Linked DNA regions of Methylomagnum ishizawai. The protein of the gene in region 1 interacts with the protein of each later gene in a pairwise test. Links are inferred from orthologs where the notes say so. Each region holds a gene or a part of one and is shown on either strand. Other genes may lie near its edges. The genes, in order: cysM and accC.

What was found.
Region 2: the proteins of cysM (region 1) and accC interact in binary tests that used the Escherichia coli proteins (3 or more experiments, as listed by UniProt). The link is inferred for Methylomagnum ishizawai from one-to-one orthologs.

Annotation. Positions count from the first base shown.
Region 1 is NZ_FXAM01000001.1:3,514,148-3,522,995, forward strand. The notes cover bases 1-2,888. They hold cysM (cysteine synthase CysM), read left to right. Parts: upstream 1-934; coding sequence 935-1,843; downstream 1,844-2,888. Other genes in these bases: trhP (prephenate-dependent tRNA uridine(34) hydroxylase TrhP), read right to left, coding at 1-857; rlmD (23S rRNA (uracil(1939)-C(5))-methyltransferase RlmD), read left to right, coding at 1,852-2,888. Also shown: more of rlmD, read left to right, coding at 2,889-3,189; B9N93_RS15705 (L,D-transpeptidase), read left to right, coding at 3,182-3,679; B9N93_RS15710 (UvrD-helicase domain-containing protein), read left to right, coding at 3,778-5,256; B9N93_RS15715 (Uma2 family endonuclease), read right to left, coding at 5,341-5,925; B9N93_RS15720 (DUF3617 domain-containing protein), read left to right, coding at 6,062-6,535; dtd (D-aminoacyl-tRNA deacylase), read right to left, coding at 6,498-6,956; B9N93_RS15730 (rhodanese-like domain-containing protein), read right to left, coding at 6,959-7,282; dcd (dCTP deaminase), read right to left, coding at 7,335-7,901; iron-sulfur cluster carrier protein ApbC, read right to left, coding at 7,901-8,848. UniProt on the Escherichia coli protein: Two cysteine synthase enzymes are found. Both catalyze the same reaction. Cysteine synthase B can also use thiosulfate in place of sulfide to give cysteine thiosulfonate as a product.
Region 2 is NZ_FXAM01000001.1:3,994,344-4,003,169, reverse strand. The notes cover bases 4,048-6,913. They hold accC (acetyl-CoA carboxylase biotin carboxylase subunit), read left to right. Parts: upstream 4,048-4,740; coding sequence 4,741-6,087; downstream 6,088-6,913. Other genes in these bases: prmA (50S ribosomal protein L11 methyltransferase), read left to right, coding at 6,087-6,913; accB (acetyl-CoA carboxylase biotin carboxyl carrier protein), read left to right, coding at 4,243-4,713; aroQ (type II 3-dehydroquinate dehydratase), read left to right, coding at 4,048-4,238. In the rest of the region: B9N93_RS17885 (FxsA family protein), read right to left, coding at 1-431; divalent-cation tolerance protein CutA, read left to right, coding at 479-808; protein-disulfide reductase DsbD, read left to right, coding at 787-3,138; B9N93_RS17870 (TlpA family protein disulfide reductase), read left to right, coding at 3,138-3,650; more of aroQ, read left to right, coding at 3,792-4,047; more of prmA, read left to right, coding at 6,914-6,965; B9N93_RS17845 (zinc-ribbon and DUF3426 domain-containing protein), read left to right, coding at 6,965-7,738; B9N93_RS17840 (MBL fold metallo-hydrolase), read right to left, coding at 7,751-8,392; B9N93_RS17835 (hypothetical protein), read left to right, coding at 8,534-8,826. UniProt on the Escherichia coli protein: This protein is a component of the acetyl coenzyme A carboxylase complex; first, biotin carboxylase catalyzes the carboxylation of the carrier protein and then the transcarboxylase transfers the carboxyl group to form malonyl-CoA.

The DNA.
Region 1 (8,848 bases):
GCCGCCAGCCGGTGGACATGCTCGACCGCCCGCAAATCCTTGGAATTGAGGATATAGGTGCCGTGTTCATCCTCCATCACCGGCATCAATTCGCCGGGCCGGTTTTCCTCCTCCAGGAAATACACCTCGTCGGCCAGCGGATGGCGTTCCTGTTCGCCGCAATCGGCCAAGCCGCTGTTAAGGTCGGCCAGCGATAGGCGCAAGGAGCCGGGCACGTAATCGCCCTCGGGGTTTTGCTGGGCCGGGCTGAGGTCGTATTTCCAGCGGCAGGAATTGGTACAGGTGCCCTGGTTGGGATCGCGATGATTGAAATAACCGGACAGCAAACAGCGCCCGGAATAGGCGATGCACAAAGCCCCGTGGACGAAGACTTCCAGTTCCATCTCCGGGCAGTGCTGGCGGATGTCGGCGATTTCGTCCAGCGACAATTCCCGCGACAGGATGATGCGGCTGACACCCACCGACTGCCAGAACTTCACCGCCGCGTAATTCACCGTGTTGGCCTGCACCGACAGATGGACCGGCATGTCCGGCCACGCCTCCCGCGCCAGCATGATGAGGCCGGGGTCGGCCATGATGAGGGCGTCTGGACCCATTGCGACAATCGGTGTCAGGTCTCGGACAAAGGTTTTGACCTTGCTATTGTGCGGCAGGACGTTGGTGGCGAGATAAAAAGCCTTGCCTTGTTGATGGGCCTCGGCGATGCCCAACCCCAGGTTTTTTTCCAGGAAATCGTTGTTGCGGACCCGGAGGCTATAGCGCGGCAACCCGGCGTAGACGGCGTCCGCGCCGTAGGCGTAGGCATAGCGCATATGCTTGAGGGTGCCCGCCGGGGACAGCAGTTCGACTTTTTGCATGGCACGAAAGATGAAATGGTAAGATTCGCGTCATTTTACCCCTTTGGTTGAGCAAAACGCTCAGGAATTCTCCGGCCATGAACCCACAAGCCCTCCCCGATTTCCCGACCATCGAAGCCTTCGTCGGCCACACGCCCCTGGTCCGTTTGCAACGCCTGCCGGGCGACACCTCCAATACGATCCTCGCCAAGCTGGAAGGCAACAATCCGGCAGGTTCGGTCAAGGACCGCCCGGCCCTGAGCATGATCCAGCGGGCCGAAGACCGCGGCGACATCAAACCCGGCGACCGTTTGATCGAAGCCACCAGCGGCAACACCGGCATCGCCCTCGCCATGGCGGCGGCGATCAAGGGCTATAAGATGACCCTCATCATGCCCGACAACATGAGCGCCGAACGCCGCGCCTCGATGAAAGCCTACGGGGCCGAAATCATCCTCACCCCGGCCAAGGGCAGCATGGAAGCCGCCATCGACCTCGCCCGCGCCATGGAAGCCAAGGGCGAAGGCAAAATCCTCGACCAGTTCGCCAACCCCGATAATCCGCTGGCCCATTACACCGGCACCGGCCCAGAAATCTGGCGCGACACCCAAGGCCGTGTCACCCATTTCGTGAGTTCGATGGGCACCACCGGCACGATCATGGGCACTTCGCAATTCCTGAAGGAGATGAACCCCGCCATCCAGATCGTCGGCGTGCAGCCCGAGGGCGATTCCAAGATTCCCGGCATCCGCCGCTGGCCCCAGGAATACCTCCCCAAAATCTGCGATTTCGGCAAGATCGACCGCATCATGGACGTGGACCAAGCGAACGCCGAGGACACCACCCGCCAACTGGCGGCGCGGGAAGGCATTTTCGCCGGGGTGTCTTCGGGCGGGGCGATTTATGCGGCTTTGCAATTGGCGCGGGAAGTCGAGAATGCGGTGATCGTGGTGATTGTCTGCGACCGGGGGGATCGGTATTTGTCCACGGGCGTGTTTCCGGAGTAAGCCAAACCATGGGATATAGAGGACGCAGACCCAAACCCGTACCCAAAGGCCATTTCCCCGCCCACATCGACGCCTACACCCACGATGGCCGCGGCGTCGCCCGCATCGAGGGCAAAGCCGTGTTCATCGCGGGCGCTCTGCCCGGCGAGGACGTGGAGTTTTCCTACACCGAAATCCACCGCGACTACGCCGAGGGCAAGGTCGAAACCGTGCAGGTGGCCGCGCCCAACCGGGTCGAACCCGGCTGCCCGCATTACCATCTGTGCGGCGGATGCAGCCTGCAACACCTGGCGGAAGAATCCCAGATCGAGGAAAAGGAAAAGCTCCTGGTCGAGCAACTGCGCCGCATCGGCAAGCTGGACGAAGTGCCCTTATGGGAACCCTTGCGCGGTCCCTTGTGGGGCTACCGACGCAAGGCCCGGCTCAGCGTGAAGAATGTACCCGCCAAGGGCCGGGTGTTGGTGGGTTTCCGCGAGCGCGGCGGCAATTACATCGCCAATATCGACGCCTGCCCGATCCTGCCCCCGGCCATCGGCGAACGGCTGCACGACATGTCGGAAGTCATCGGCAAACTCACGCTCAAGGCCCGCCTGCCGCAGATTGAAATTTCCATGGGCGACGACCGCGCCGCCCTGGTGTTCCGGGTGCTGGAAGACCCGACGGCGGAGGATTTGGAACACCTGAAAGCCTTCGGCCAGCGCAGCGGCTTCGATATCTGGCTGCAACGCCACGGCCCCGATTCCATGGCCCCGCTCTATCCCGAACAGCCCGCCCCGCTCCGCTACGCCCTGCCGGATTGGAACCTCGAATTCCAGTTCATGCCCACCGAATTCACCCAGGTCAACGGCGAGATCAACCGCCAAATGGTGAACCGCGCCCTCGCGGCCCTGGACCCGCAGCCGGACGACAGCGTGCTGGACCTGTTCTGCGGCCTGGGCAATTTCACCTTGGCGCTGGCGCGGAAGGCCGGGCGCGTGGTCGGGGTCGAAGGTGGCTGGAGCTTGGTCGAACGCGCCCGCCACAACGCCGCCCACAACGCCATCACCAACGCCGAATTCCACATCGCCGACCTCGGCCAAAACCTCGACGCCGAACCCTGGATCAAACAACGCTACGACAAGGTGTTGCTCGATCCTTCACGCGGCGGGGCCGAGGAGGTTTTGGCCTACGCGCCGCATTGGCAAGCCTCGCGCATCGTCTATGTGTCCTGCAATCCCTCGACCCTGGCCCGCGACGCCGGGATTCTGGTCCATCAGCATGGTTATCGGCTGGTCCAAGCCGGGGTGATGGACATGTTCCCGCAGACGGCGCATGTGGAATCCATCGCGTGGTTCGAACATGACTGAAGCACCCCAGGTTTACCTCCGCGTCAGCCTCCCCCGCCAGGCAATGGACTGGATCGAGGCGGGCCGCGTGGTCCACACCTGGCCCGTCTCCACCGCCAAGAACGGCCCTGGCGAACTGCGGGGCAGCGAATGCACCCCACGCGGCTGGCACCGCATCCGCGCCAAGATCGGCGCGGGGCAACCGCTGGGCGCGGTGTTCAAGGCCCGCCGCCCCACCGGCGAAATCTACGGCGACGAACTGGAAACCCGGTTTCCGGGCCGCGATTGGATCCTGACCCGCATCCTGTGGCTGGGCGGACTCGAACCCGGCTTCAACCGTTATGGCGCGGTGGACACCACTTGGCGTTATATCTACATCCACGGCAGTCCCGACCAGGGCGTCAGCGGCAGCCCGGCTTCCCATGGCTGCGTGCGAATGAAAAGCGCCGATATCGTGGACTTGTTCGGGCGGGTACCGGTGGGGATGCGGGTGTTGATCGAAGCCATATAATCCTGGCATCCAAAGCGAGCTTTGGACTCCAAACCATCGCGCTCCATCCAACCTACGCCGCTATCATCGCCCTTTTCCACCCTCGGAGTCCCCAAACCTTGCCGCTGACCGAAGAACAAGCCGCCGTGATCGCGGCGGACGCCCCCATCCTCAAGGTCAACGCCGTGGCCGGCAGCGGCAAGACCACCACCCTCCTCGAATTCGCCGCCGAACGGCCCCATGCCCGCATCCTCTATCTGGCCTATAACCGCGCCGTCGCCGACGAAGTCCGGTCCAAGGCCCACGGGCGCGGGCTTTCCCATATGACGGTCAAGACCCTCCACGGCCTCGCCTACCAGTACGTCCAAGGCTATAGCTACCAACTGGAAAGCGAACTCAACGAATGGCGCTTGCTGGAACAATACGTGCCGCCCGCCGAGCGCCAAGGCGAGGACGCCCTGATCTACGCCTGGCTCATCAAGGACTTGACCAACTATTACCTCAATGCCGCCTGGGTGAAACTCGACGACGGCCTGCTCGACGCCTACCGCGAGGCCACCGCGCCCACCGCCCCGGTGCGGGTCTTGCTGGCGATGTGCGGGAGCGAACTCCTGGCCGTGGTGCGGAACCTCCTGTCCGATATGCGGCAGCGGCGGATTCCGGCCCTGCACGATTTCTATTTGAAGCTGTTCCAGTTCGCCAAGGTCAAGCTGCCCTTCGATATCATCCTGGTGGACGAGGCCCAGGACACTTCCGGCGTGATGCTCAGCATCATCCAGCGCCAGGACCACGCCCAGCGGGTGTTCGTCGGCGATGGCTTCCAGCAAATCTACGCCTTCCGCCACGCGGTGAATTCCCTGGAACGGATCGACGGTCAGAGCTATCCGCTAAGCCAGACCTTCCGCTTCGGCGACAAACTGGCCCAACATCTGGCCGAACAGATCAACGCCGCCTACCGCATCCTGGGCGAACCCCACCGCCTGCACATGCGCGGCACCGCCGCCGAAACCCACTTCAAGCCGCGTCCCGACCTGGCGCGCAAACGGTCGGTGGCGGTGATTTGCCGCAGCAACCTGGCGCTGTTCGAGGCGGCGCTGGAACGCTTGGAAAAAGGCGCGAAATCGATGTATTTCGAGGGCGGCTACGGCGGCTACAACTTCATGAACAGCCGGGTGGTGTCCTTGCTCAACCTGAAGCTGGGCAAGCGCCAGAAGATCGAAGACCCCTTGATCCGCAAGTTCGCCAGCTTCGAGGATGTGCGGCGCTTCGCCAAGGACACCCAGAACGCGGCGCTCGCCACCCTGATCGATCTGGTGGGGCGCTATGGCACCAAGCTGTACGAGTTCGACCGCGATATCAAGGCCCGGCTGGTGGACAAGCCCCAGGCGGCGGCGCTGTTCGCCACCACCCACAAGGCCAAGGGCCAGGAATACGATTGGGTGGCGATGGGCGAGGACGGTTTCGCCACCCGCAAGGAATTGGAGAAATTGATGGACATGGCGGAGGAGTTCAATCCGGCCAAGCTCCGGGAGGAGATCAATGTCTATTACGTGGCGGCGACGCGGGCGCGGAAGGGTATCCGGCTGGCTCCGTTCTGACCGTTTCCAGGAGTGCAAACTTCAGTTTGCATAGACCGCCCCGCGCAAGCTGAAACTCACACTCCAGTTATCAGGGAATCCGGGCTATGCCGCCGGTGGTTCTTCCAACACCCGGCGGTAGACCTCGCCCAAATCCAGCACGCAGCCGATGGCATCCAGGGCCACCTGGGCCTCCAAGCCTTCCGCCACCGTCAGCAACCAGCCTTCGTCGCGCCGGGCATAGCGCTCGATGCGCGGCTCCTCCTGGGCGACCAGCAAATATTCCCGTAGCGATTCGATGCGCTGGTATTCGGCGAACTTGCGACCGCGGTCGTTGCTTTCGGTGGACGGCGACAGGATTTCGACGATCACGGTGGGATTCAGCAGGGTGTCGCCTTGGCCGTCCTCGAATTGAGCCGGGCCGCACACCACAGCGATATCGGGATAACGGTAGCTGCGGGCCTGGGCCGGTTTGACCCGCATATCGGCGATATGGACTTCGCAGGGGCGGTCCACCAACTGGTTGCCCAAGCTCCGGCTGATATTCGAGTTAATCAGGCTATGCGCCCGGCTCACGCCGGTCATGGCGTAGATATACCCAGCGGCGTACTCACTTTTGTATTCGGCGGTGCGTTCGAGGGCGAGATATTCTTCGGGGGAATAAAGCTTTTCGGCGAGGACGGCGGACATGGCGGTTCTCCTGCGGCGTGGATGCTGGAATGATTGTAAGCCCGAGGCATATCCCGGCGCATGGCGGAAATCCACACGCCCACGCCGAAACCCCAATCCCCCGCCCCCGTTACCGGACCCGAGGAGAACCCGCCCGATGAAAACCCCGATCCTGTTTTTCCTGTCCACCCTGAGTTTGTGCGCCCAGGCCGAAGACATCCGCCCGGGCCTCTGGAAAATCACCCTGGAATCCCGCGTCGCCGCCACGCCCGATTGGCAACCGCAGCCCTTCGAGCTGACCCAATGTCTGAGCCAGGACGACGCCGACCACCCGGAACGCCTGCTCACCGGCAGCGGCGGACCTGGCGTCTCGGGTTGCGATTTCGGGGATCGGAAGTATTCGGCGGGGCATCTCTCGTTCGACGTGGCTTGCGCCGGGGACTTGGGCCTCAAAGGCCATGGCGAGTTGGATTTCAGCGCGACCCGGATCGACGGAGCGCTGGACGTGAATTTCGGCGAGCAGGAAAAAACCGACATGGGCAACCAATTCCACGCGGTCTATCTGGGGGAATGCGCGGGCGGCAACGCCCCGGCTACGGTTCCGCTTCCGGCGGTGCCACCCGCAAACTGAATGTCACCGGCCCGTCGTTGACCAATTCCACTTGCATATTGGCCCCGAACCGCCCGGTTTCGACCGACCCATGCTTAGCCCGCACCCGCGCCACCAAATCATCGAACAAACGGCGGCCGGTTTCGGGGTCGGCGGCGGGCGTGAAACTGGGGCGCATTCCCTTGCGGGTATCGGCGGCCAGGGTGAATTGCGACACCAGCAGCACCCCGCCGCCGGTTTCCATGACGCTGAGGTTCATCTTGTCCCCAGCGTCGGCGAACATGCGGTAACCCAGCAGCCGCCCGGCCAGACGCTCGGCCTGGGCCTCGGTGTCGCCGCGCTCCACCGCGACCAGGGCCAACAGGCCCGGCCCGATCCTGCCGACGCTCTCCCCAGCGACCCTGACCTCGGCCCGCGCCACCCGCTGGATCACCGCCAGCATTCTCAATACCTCGGCATGGCCGGATCGACCAACACGGCCCAGGCTTCCACGCCGCCGGACAGATTAAACACCTTCTGGAAATCGCGGCTGCCCAGGAAACCCGCGATGCTGGCGCTACGCATCCCGTGGTGGCAAATCACCACGGTTTCGCGGTCGGGGTCGAGTTCGCCGATGCGGGCGGGGACGGTGTTCATCGGGAGGTTGAGGCTACCTTCGATATGGCAAAAGGCGTATTCGTGGGGTTCGCGCACATCGAGCAGGAGCGGGGCCGGTTGATTGGCGTCGTTCAGGCGGTCGCGGAGGGCGGGGGCGGTGATTTGCTGCATGGGATGATCGCGTAGGAAAAAGGTGGATGGAAAGGATCGGGACTCCAGCGGTTCAGGCTTTGGGCAGGGTCACGCCGGTCTGACCTTGATATTTGCCGCCACGGTCCTTGTACGAGGTTTCGCAGACTTCGTCGGCCCCGAGGAATAGCATCTGGGCCACGCCTTCGTGGGCGTAGATTTTGGCGGGCAGCGGCGTGGTGTTGGAGAATTCCAGAGTCACATGCCCGTCCCATTCTGGCTCCAGGGGCGTGACGTTGACGATGATCCCACAGCGGGCATAGGTCGATTTGCCGAGGCAGACCACCAGCACATCCCGCGGTATCCTGAAATATTCCACCGTCCGCGCCAAGGCGAAGGAATTGGGCGGAATGATGCACACGTCCTGCTGGACATCGACGAAGCTGTTTTCGTCGAAATCCTTGGGATCGACGATCACCGAATTGATATTGGTGAAAATCTTGAATTCGTGTGAGCAGCGCACATCGTAGCCATAGCTCGAAGTGCCGTAGGAAATCACCCGCTTGCCGTCGATTTTCCGCACTTGCCCCGGCTCGAACGGTGCGATCATGCCGTGTTCTTCCGCCATACGGCGGATCCAGCGGTCGGATTTGATGCCCATCAGTCGTTCACCACCTGGATGGTGGGGAAACGAGCGCTGTAATCCTTGGCCTTGAGCGCCAACCGCGCCGCCAGCTTGCGGGCGATGGCCTTGTAGATTTGGGCGGGCTGGCCTTCGGGGTCGGCCACCACGGTGGGCTGGCCGCTGTCGGCGGCGAGCCGGATCGCCATATCCAAGGGCAAGGCGCCCAGGAGTTCGGTGCCGTATTTCTCCGCCATCCTGGCCCCGCCGCCCTCGCCGAAGATGGGTTCGGCATGGCCGCAGTGGGAGCAGATATGGATGCTCATATTCTCCACCAAGCCCAGCACCGGCACCCCGACCTGCTCGAACATCCTGAGGCCGCGCTGGGCGTCCAGCAAGGCGATATCCTGCGGCGTGGTGACGATGACCGCGCCCGACACCGGAATCTGCTGGGCCAGGGTCAATTGGATATCGCCGGTGCCGGGCGGCAGGTCGATCAAGAGATAATCCAGGTCGTCCCACTTGGTGTCCTTCAGCATTTGCTGCAAGGCACCCGTCACCATCGGGCCGCGCCAGATCATGGGCTGGTCCTCGCCGACCAGATAGCCGATGGAAATCGACTGCACCCCATAGGCCATCTTGGGAATCATGCGTTTCCCCTCTTCCACCTCCGGCATCCCCGACAGGCCCAGCATCAAGGGCTGGCTCGGCCCGTAAATATCGGCGTCGAGGATACCGACCCGCGCCCCTTCGGCGGCAAGGGCCAGCGCCAAATTCGCGGTGGTGGTCGATTTGCCGACGCCACCCTTGCCCGAGGCCACGGCGATGATGTTCTTGACGCCGGGCATGGGTTTCAAATTCTTCTGCACGGCATGGGACACGATCTCGGTGGCGACCTCGACCTCGACCGCCACCGCCCCGGTATCGGCCTGGACCTTGGCCACCAATGCGGCCTGGAGCGCTTCGTGGAAACTAGCGGCGGGATA
Region 2 (8,826 bases), 480 kb from region 1 along the record:
TCCTTCTCCCGCTTGAATTCCCCCTCAATGACCCGCGGGCCTTGCGGTGGTTCCGTCCCACCATCCGGCAGCACCACGAATTTTTGCAGCAGATAGCCCGCCAACTTTTTCCGGCTCGCCGGGATCAAACAGGCCAAGCCCAGGATATCGCTGAGGAATCCCGGGATCACCAAGAGCAAGCCGCCCAGGGCCACCAATCCGCTTTCCAGCATTTCCAGGGCCGGGGTTTCGCCCCGCGCCAGGGCGCGTTGCACGTTCATCCAGGTCGATAAGCCCTGCGAGCGCAATAGCGACATCCCCAGGCTGGCCGCGCCCAGCAGCAAGGCCACCGTCGTGACGAAGCCCAGCGCCCCGAACAGCTTGATTAGAAGGTAAAGCTCCAGGAGCGGCAGGGCCACCACGGCGGCCAATAACCATTGTCTAATGTCCATCCCATCCTCATACGGTAAAATTCGGGAAAACCCAGGGGCTTTTTGCCATGTCCACCGAATACTGTCTAGTTCTATGCACCTGCCCCGACGCCGACAGCGCCGGGGCGCTGGCCGAAGCCTTGGTCGAAGCGCGGCTCGCGGCCTGTGTCAATCTCCTGCCCGGCCTGGTTTCGGTCTACACCTGGGAGGGCAAGACCGAGCGGGCTTCCGAACACCTGTTGCTCATCAAGACCGAAGCCGCTCTCTATCCGGCCTTGGAAACTTTCATCCAATCCCGCCATCCCTACGATGTCCCCGAAATCGTCGCCCTGCCCGTGGCGCGCGGTTCGGCCCCTTATCTGCACTGGATCAGCGCATGTCTACATCCCCAACCCTGACTCCCGTCCTGTTTTTCAGCCGCCGCCTTGGAGCCTGGGGCGGCTTTTTTATGCTGTGCCTGTGGTGCGCGGGCGTGGCCTGGGCGCTGGAGGGCGAAGACCTGTTGCCGGCGGAACAGGCGTTTCGGAGCGCGGCCCGGATCGAGGGCGACACGGTGGTATTGGATTGGGATATTGCCGAGGGTTATCACCTCTACCGCAAGAAATTCAAATTCGCCACCCAAACCCCAGGGGTCCAATTGGGCGAGCCGGTGTTGCCCGAGGGCAAGCTGAAGCACGACGAGATTTTCGGCGAGATGGAGGTCTACCGGAACCATGCCCAAATCCGCTTGCCGGTGGCGCGCCAGGACGGCGGGATGCAAACCTTGGCTTTGGAGATGAGCGTGCAGGGCTGCGCCGATGCCGGGGTATGCTATCCGCCGCTCAAACAGACGCTGCGGCTGGACTGGCCCGCGCCGCCACCGTTGAATGTCGCGGCGGCGTCGAATTCGATGCTGGGCGGGGCGCTCCATGCCTTGGGGCTGAAAACGGGGTCCGGCCAGGATGAACTATTGCCCGCCGAGCAGGCGTTCCGGTTTTTCGCCGAGGTGAAGGACGATCATACCCTGTGGCTGCATTGGCAGATCGCCAAGGGCTATTACCTCTACCGCGAGAAATTCAAGCTCGCCCTGGCCGAGGCGCCGGGCGTGGCGTTGGGCGATTACTCGATCCCCCATGGCGAAGCCAAGCACGACGAGGAATTCGGCGATGTCGAGGTGTTCCACGAAACGGTGGCTTTCGCGCTGCCGCTGGTGCGCGATGCGGCCCAACCGCTCAAACTGGCCTTGAAGGCCGGGTTCCAGGGCTGTGCCGACCGCGGCGTATGTTATCCACCAATGAACCAGACGGTCGAGTTGCTATTGCCCGCCGCCGGTACGGTCCAGGCCAGTGTGGACACCACGCCCGCACCCGCCGCCGCCCCCGCCGGCGAATGCGAGATGAAATCCGCCGCAGGCTTCGTCGAGGACGCGCCGCAATCTGAGCAATGCCAGATTTTCTCTTCGTTGCAAAACGATTCGCTGTGGCTGACGGTGGCGAGCTTCCTGGGCATGGGCTTGCTGCTGGCGTTCACGCCGTGCGTGTTCCCGATGATTCCCATCCTGTCCGGCATCGTGGTCGGCCACGGCCATCATCTGACCACCCGCCGCGCTTTCTTCCTGTCGCTGAGTTATGTGCTGGCTTCGGCCTTGGCCTATGCGGTGTTCGGGGTGTTGGCGGGGCTGTTCGGCGGCAATCTGCAAGCCTTGTTCCAGGAGCCCAGGGTCATCATCGCCTTCAGCGCGGTGTTCGTGGTGCTGGCCTTGTCGATGTTCGGCTTGTTCACCCTGCAAATGCCCGGTTTCATCCAGGACCGTGTGGTCGGTTGGAGCAACCGCCAGCATGGCGGCACGCTGGCGGGCGCGGCGGTGATGGGGGCGCTCTCGGCCTTGATCGTCGGGCCGTGCGTCGCGGCCCCGCTGGCCGGTGCCTTGATCTATATCGGCCAGTCCGGCGATTGGGTGCTGGGTTTTTGCGCCTTGTTCGCGCTGGGACTGGGGATGGGGCTGCCGCTACTGGCCATCGGGGCTTCCGCCGGGAAATTGCTGCCCAAGGCCGGTATCTGGATGAATTCGGTGAAAGCCGTGTTCGGCGTGGGTTTGCTGGGCATCGCCGTGTGGTTGTTGGCACGTATCCTGCCGCCCGCGGCTTCGATGTTCCTGTGGGCTTTGCTGCTGATTATCCCGGCGATGTACCTCGGGGCGCTGGATACGCTGCCGCAGCCCGCTTCGGGCTGGCGCAGGCTGTGGAAGGGCGTCGGTATCGTGATGCTGGCCTATGGCGTCCTGCTTTTGATCGGCGTGGCCGCCAACACGGGCGATCCCTTGCAACCCTTGCGCGGCTTGCAGGCGGTCGCGGCGGGCGGTACCGGGGCGGCGGCCCCGCAATCCCTGGAATTCCGGCGGGTCAAATCGGTGGCCGAACTTGACCGCGAAATCCAGAAGGCCCAGGCCGCCGGGCGCTGGACGATGCTGGATTATTACGCCGATTGGTGCGTGTCCTGCAAAGAGATGGAGCGCTATACCTTCACCGATGCCAAGGTGCGGACCGCGCTGGCCGATGTGGTCCTGTTGCAAGCCGATGTCACCGACAACACCGAGGACGACGCGGCCCTGCTCAAGCGGTTCAGTCTGGTGGGACCGCCCGCCACCTTGTTCTTCGGGCCGGACCAAGCGGAGCGCAAGGCGTTCCGGGTGGTGGGCTATATGGACGCCGAAAACTTCGTGGCACATGTGCGGAAGGTGGTGCGCTGATGACCGGCAAAGTGTTGTATCCACTGGTCGCGGTCGCCGCCTTGCTGGCCGGTATCGCCACCCAGCACTGGTGGGCGTCTCCCACGGAACCCGTCCCCGAACCGCCGCTGCACGACCTCGCGGGCACGCCGCATTCCCTGGCCGAATGGCGTGGCAAGGTGGTGGTCCTCAACTTCTGGGCCACTTGGTGCCCGCCGTGCCGGGAGGAAATGCCGGAATTCTCGCGCTTGCAGCAGGAACTCGGCGGGCAAGGCTTGCAGTTCGTCGGGGCTGCTATCGACGACCCGGAAGAGGTCCGCACCTTCCTCAAGGACAATCCCATCAACTACCCCATCCTGCTCGGCGACGAGCGCGTGCCGCATTGGGCCGACCAACTCGGCAACCACCTGTCGGTGCTGCCGTTCTCGGTGGTGTTCGACCGCACGGGCCAGCCGGTCGCCACCCATACCGGCGGCTTCGAGCGCCAGCAAGTCCTCGATATCGTCCGGCCTTTACTGGAAACCCGGCCTTGAGTTCCGTAGCGAAATCCTGGGGTATTTGCACCAACTGCCGCGATCATCGTGGAAAATCTAGCTTCATGGACAAGATTTGCCGGTTTCGGCACAATACCCGCGCTTGTTTCCCTTACAACGCCCTTAACCGGAGGTTCTCCCGTGGCGAGCATCTTGGTCCTGAACGGCCCGAACCTGAACATGCTGGGGGTCCGCGAACCCGAGGTCTATGGTCGGCAAACCTTGCAGGACATCGTGGAGGGCCTCGCCCGGAGTGCGGAAACCCGCGGCCATCGCCTGGAAGCCTTCCAGAGCAACGCCGAGCATGAATTGATCGAGCGCATCCACCGCGCCTACCATGAGCAGGTGGATTTCATCCTCGTCAATCCCGCCGCCTACACCCATACCAGCATCGCCCTGCGCGATGCCTTCCAGGCCACCCGCATCCCGTTCATCGAGGTCCACCTCTCCAACATCCATGCGCGTGAGCCGTTCCGCCATCATTCCTACCTGTCCGATATCGCCAAGGGTGTGATTTGCGGGCTGGGGGCTTCCGGTTATGGCTTGGCCCTTGAGGCCGCCTTTCAATTCCTAGAGCAAGGTCGATAACACCATGGATATTAGAAAAATAAAAAAGCTGATCGAGATGATCGGCGAGTCCGATATCGCGGAAATCGAAATCCGCGAGGGAGAAGAATCCGTCCGCATCAGTCGGCAAGGCTCCCAAGTGGCCGCCCCGCCACAATTCGTGTCGATGATGCAACCGGGGATGCCCATCGCCTACCAGCCACCGCCAGCACCCGCTGTGGCCCCGGAAGCCCCGGCGACGGGCGAGGGCGACCGCATCACCGGCCATATCGTCCGTTCGCCGATGGTCGGTACCTTCTACCGTTCGCCGACCCCAGGGGCCAAGTCCTTCGTGGAAGTGGGCCAATTAGTGGAGACCGGGGAAACCCTGTGCATCATCGAGGCGATGAAAATCCTCAACCAGATCGAGGCCGACAAATCCGGCAAGATCACCAAGGTGTTGGTGGAAAACGCCCAGCCCGTGGAATATAACCAGCCGCTGTTCATCATCGAATAACGCGGCCCCCACCTTTAGGTTATCTCCATGCTCGGTAAAATCCTCATCGCCAACCGGGGCGAGATCGCCCTGCGCATCCTCAGGGCTTGCCGCGAACTCGGCATCAAGGCCGTGGCCGTGCATTCCGAGGCCGACCGCGACCTCAAGCATGTACGCCTGGCCGACGAATCGGTGTGCATCGGCCCCGCGGCCTCGAAAGAAAGTTATCTCAACGTCCCCGCTATCATCAGCGCCGCCGAGGTGACGGATTCGGTCGCCATCCATCCCGGCTACGGCTTCCTCTCGGAAAACGCCGATTTCGCCGAGAAGGTGATTCAAAGCGGCTTCATCTTCATCGGCCCCCGGCCCGACACCATCCGCATGATGGGCGACAAGGTCGCCGCCATCGCCGCCATGAAGAAGGCCGGCATCCCCTGCATCCCCGGCTCCGACGGCCCCCTGGGCGAAGACCACGAGACCAATATCAAGATCGCCCGCCGCATCGGCTTCCCGGTCATCATCAAGGCGGCGGGCGGTGGCGGTGGCCGTGGGATGCGGGTGGTGCATAGCGAGGCCAACCTGCATAGCGCCATCAACCTGACCCGCGGCGAAGCCGCCGCCGCCTTCGGCAACGATATGGTCTACATGGAGAAATTCCTGGAAAATCCGCGCCATATCGAATTCCAGGTGATCGCCGACAGCCATGGCAACGTGGTGCATCTGGGCGAGCGCGATTGCTCCACCCAGCGCCGCCATCAAAAGGTGATCGAGGAAGCTCCCGCGCCCGGCATCGACGAGGCCAAGCGCCAAGCCATGGGGATGCGCTGCGTCAAGGCCTGCCAGGAAATCGGTTATCTCGGCGCGGGCACCTTCGAGTTCCTCTACCAGGACGGCGAATTCTATTTCATCGAGATGAACACCCGCGTCCAGGTCGAGCATCCCGTCACCGAGATGGTCACGGGCTTCGATATCGTGAAGGAGCAATTGCGCATCGCGGCGGGCGAAACCCTGTCGATCCGGCAGGAGGATGTGGTGATGCGCGGCCATGCCATCGAATGCCGCCTCAACGCCGAAGACCCCAAGAACTTCATGCCCAGCCCCGGTTTGATCGAGCAATTCCACATGCCCGGCGGCCCCGGCATCCGGGTCGAGACCCATATCTACAATGGCTACAAGGTGCCGCCGTATTACGATTCGATGATCGGCAAGCTCATCGCCCACGGCGAGGACCGCGCCAGCGCCATCGCCAGGATGCGCACCGCGCTGGCCGAGATGGTCATCGGCGGCATCCGCTGCAATATCCCCTTGCTGCTGGACATCATCAACGACGCGGCGTTCGAGGCGGGTGGGCAGAACATCCATTACCTGGAACAAAAACTGGGGCTGAAGCACTGATGTGGCAGCAATTCGCCGTCGTCGTCGATGAATCCAGGGCCGAGCCGCTGTCGGACCTGTTCATGGACCTCGGGGCGGTGTCGGTCGGTTTCGAGGACGCGGGCGACCAGCCCTTGTTCGAGCCGAAGCCGGGCGAGACGCCGCTGTGGAATCGTACCCAGGTGGTGGCCTTGTTCGAGGAGGGCGCGGACGAAGCGGCGGTCCGCGCCGCCGTGGAAGCCCGCTTCGGCGGCGGGTTGCGCGACTGGAGAGCCTCCGTCCTGGAGGATCAAGTGTGGGAACGGGCGTGGCTGGAGCATTTCAAGCCCATGTCCTTTGGCCAGCGGCTGTGGATTTGCCCCACTAGCTACGAGCCGCCCGAACCCGACGCCGTCAATGTCTGGCTCGATCCCGGCCTTGCCTTCGGCACCGGCACCCATCCCACCACCGCGCTGTGCCTGGAATGGCTGGACGGCCAGGAGGTGGCCGGCAAGACCGTGCTGGATTACGGTTGCGGCTCCGGGATACTCGCCATCGCCGCCTTGAAACTGGGCGCGGTCCTGGCCCATGGCGTCGATATCGATCCCCAAGCCCTCACCGCCAGCGCCGACAATGCCCGCAAAAATAGCGTGGAAGCCGGGCTGAAACTCTATCTGCCCAAGGCGCTGCCCGCGCTGGAAGCCGATATCGTGCTGGCGAATATCCTGGCTGGTCCCCTGGTCGAATTGGCCGCCGCCATCCTGGCGCCTTTGCGGCCCGGCGGCGGCTTGGCCTTGTCGGGCATCCTCGCCACCCAGGCCGACACGGTACGCGCCGCCTACGCCGACCGGGTCGAATTCGCGCCGACGCTGGTGCGGGAGGATTGGGCCTTGCTGTCCGGCGTCAAGCGGGCCGGGTGATGACGAAGCGGTTCCGGTGCCCGGCCTGCCAAACCGAGTACCGCATCGGCACCCAGGAATTACGCGCCAGCCAAGGGGAAATCCTCTGCAAGCATTGCCATACCGCCTTCAATGCTTGGCCCCGTGGCGCGGCGCGGAGCCAGCTCGCAGGACCGGACCGCAATCCGCCCGCCCCGCCGCCCCGCTTCGGGCACGGGCGTTTGGAAGAACTGGACGAGGCCCAAGCGCCTTGGGGAATCGATATGCCCGCCACCACTGACCGCATCGGGCGCAAGCCCCGCCCCCAATCCACCGGCTTCCCCGAACTGCCCGAACCGCTGCGCTGGGGGGCCGCCGCCCTGGGCCTATTGGCGCTGCTGGGCGTGCAGGTGTTCGGCTTCGAGGGCAAGCGCCTGGCCCAGAACAGCTATGCCCGGCCCGTGCTGGATAGCCTGTGCGCGACTTTCGGCTGCGAACTCGCGCCGTTCAAGGACACCGCCCATATCGCCACCTTGGACCGCGCTTTGAGCGCCAACCGGGACAGCAAGGAAATCCTCGATTTCCGCATGGTGTTCGCCAACCAAGCGACCCTGCCGCAGGATTTCCCCGATGTGCGGCTGGTGCTGAACGCGCTGGACGGGCATCCGCTGGCCGAGCGGGTGTTCGCGCCGATGGACTACCTCCCGGACTGGCAGGAAGGCGCGGAGATGCCGGTCGGCAAGTCCTACGAAATCCGCCTGACCCTCGCCAAGCCCAGCCGGGAGGTGGGCGGTTTCACCATCGAATTCCGGTAATTCCGTGCCCGGTCACTCCATGCCCACGCCCACATAGGGATTGTGGCGCATCTCCTCGCCGAAGCTGGACACGGGGCCATGGCCGGGGATGAACACCACGTCCTCGCCCAAGGGGAACAGCCGCTCGCGGATGGATTTCAACAAGGTGGCATGGTCGCCCTGCGGGAAATCGGTGCGGCCTATCGAACCCTGGAATAGCACATCCCCCACCACCGCCAGCCGTTCGCCCCGGTGGAAGAACACCACATGCCCCGGCGTGTGCCCCGGACAATGCAGCACTTCCAGGGTTTCTCCGCCGAATTCCACCGTGTCGCCCTGGTCCAGCCAGCGGTCGGGCGTGAACATCGGCACCGGCGGGAAACCGAACATCCGGCTTTGCTGGGGCAGCAGCTTGATCCAGAAATCGTCCAGCCGTTGCGGGCCTTCGACCGGGAGGCCCAGGCGCTCGGCCAGTTCCGCCGTGCCGCCGGCGTGGTCGATATGGGCGTGGGTCAGCAGGATTTTCACCAGCTTCACGCCCGCCGTCCGGGCTTCTTCGAGGATCAGGTCCAAATCCCCGCCCGGATCGATCACCACGCCTTCCAGCGTGCGCTCGCACCAGAGCAGGGTGCAGTTTTGTTGGAACGCGGTGACGGGGACGATGAGGGCTTTCATGGCGGTGGCTCGGCAAAAGGGGGAATGGTAGCGGATCGGGTCCGGTTTGGTCTTGCGGAGGGTGTGCGTAGAATGGGGCTTATTTCCACTGCGTGGCTGGGAAACCCCGCCCACCGCCGCGCATCCATGCGGGAGAGCGCCATGGTAGACCTGAAAAAACTCTTGATCCTCAAGGACAAGCTCATCAAGTCCAAGGACTTCAAGGAGCCTTGCGATTATTTCCTGGGCCATTTCGCCGAGCGGCCCGAGTTCATGCGGATGGGCGAGCCGGTCGATGGCGAATTCATGCGGCCCATCGTGGTGGAACTCGGCAACGCCCTGCTCAAGCGGCGGCCCAGCGAGGTCCGGCTGACCATGACCGAAATCGCCGAGTACCATTTCCTGCACGGTGCTTGCCTGATCGATGGCAAGCCCGCCAACCTCATCTATTTCCG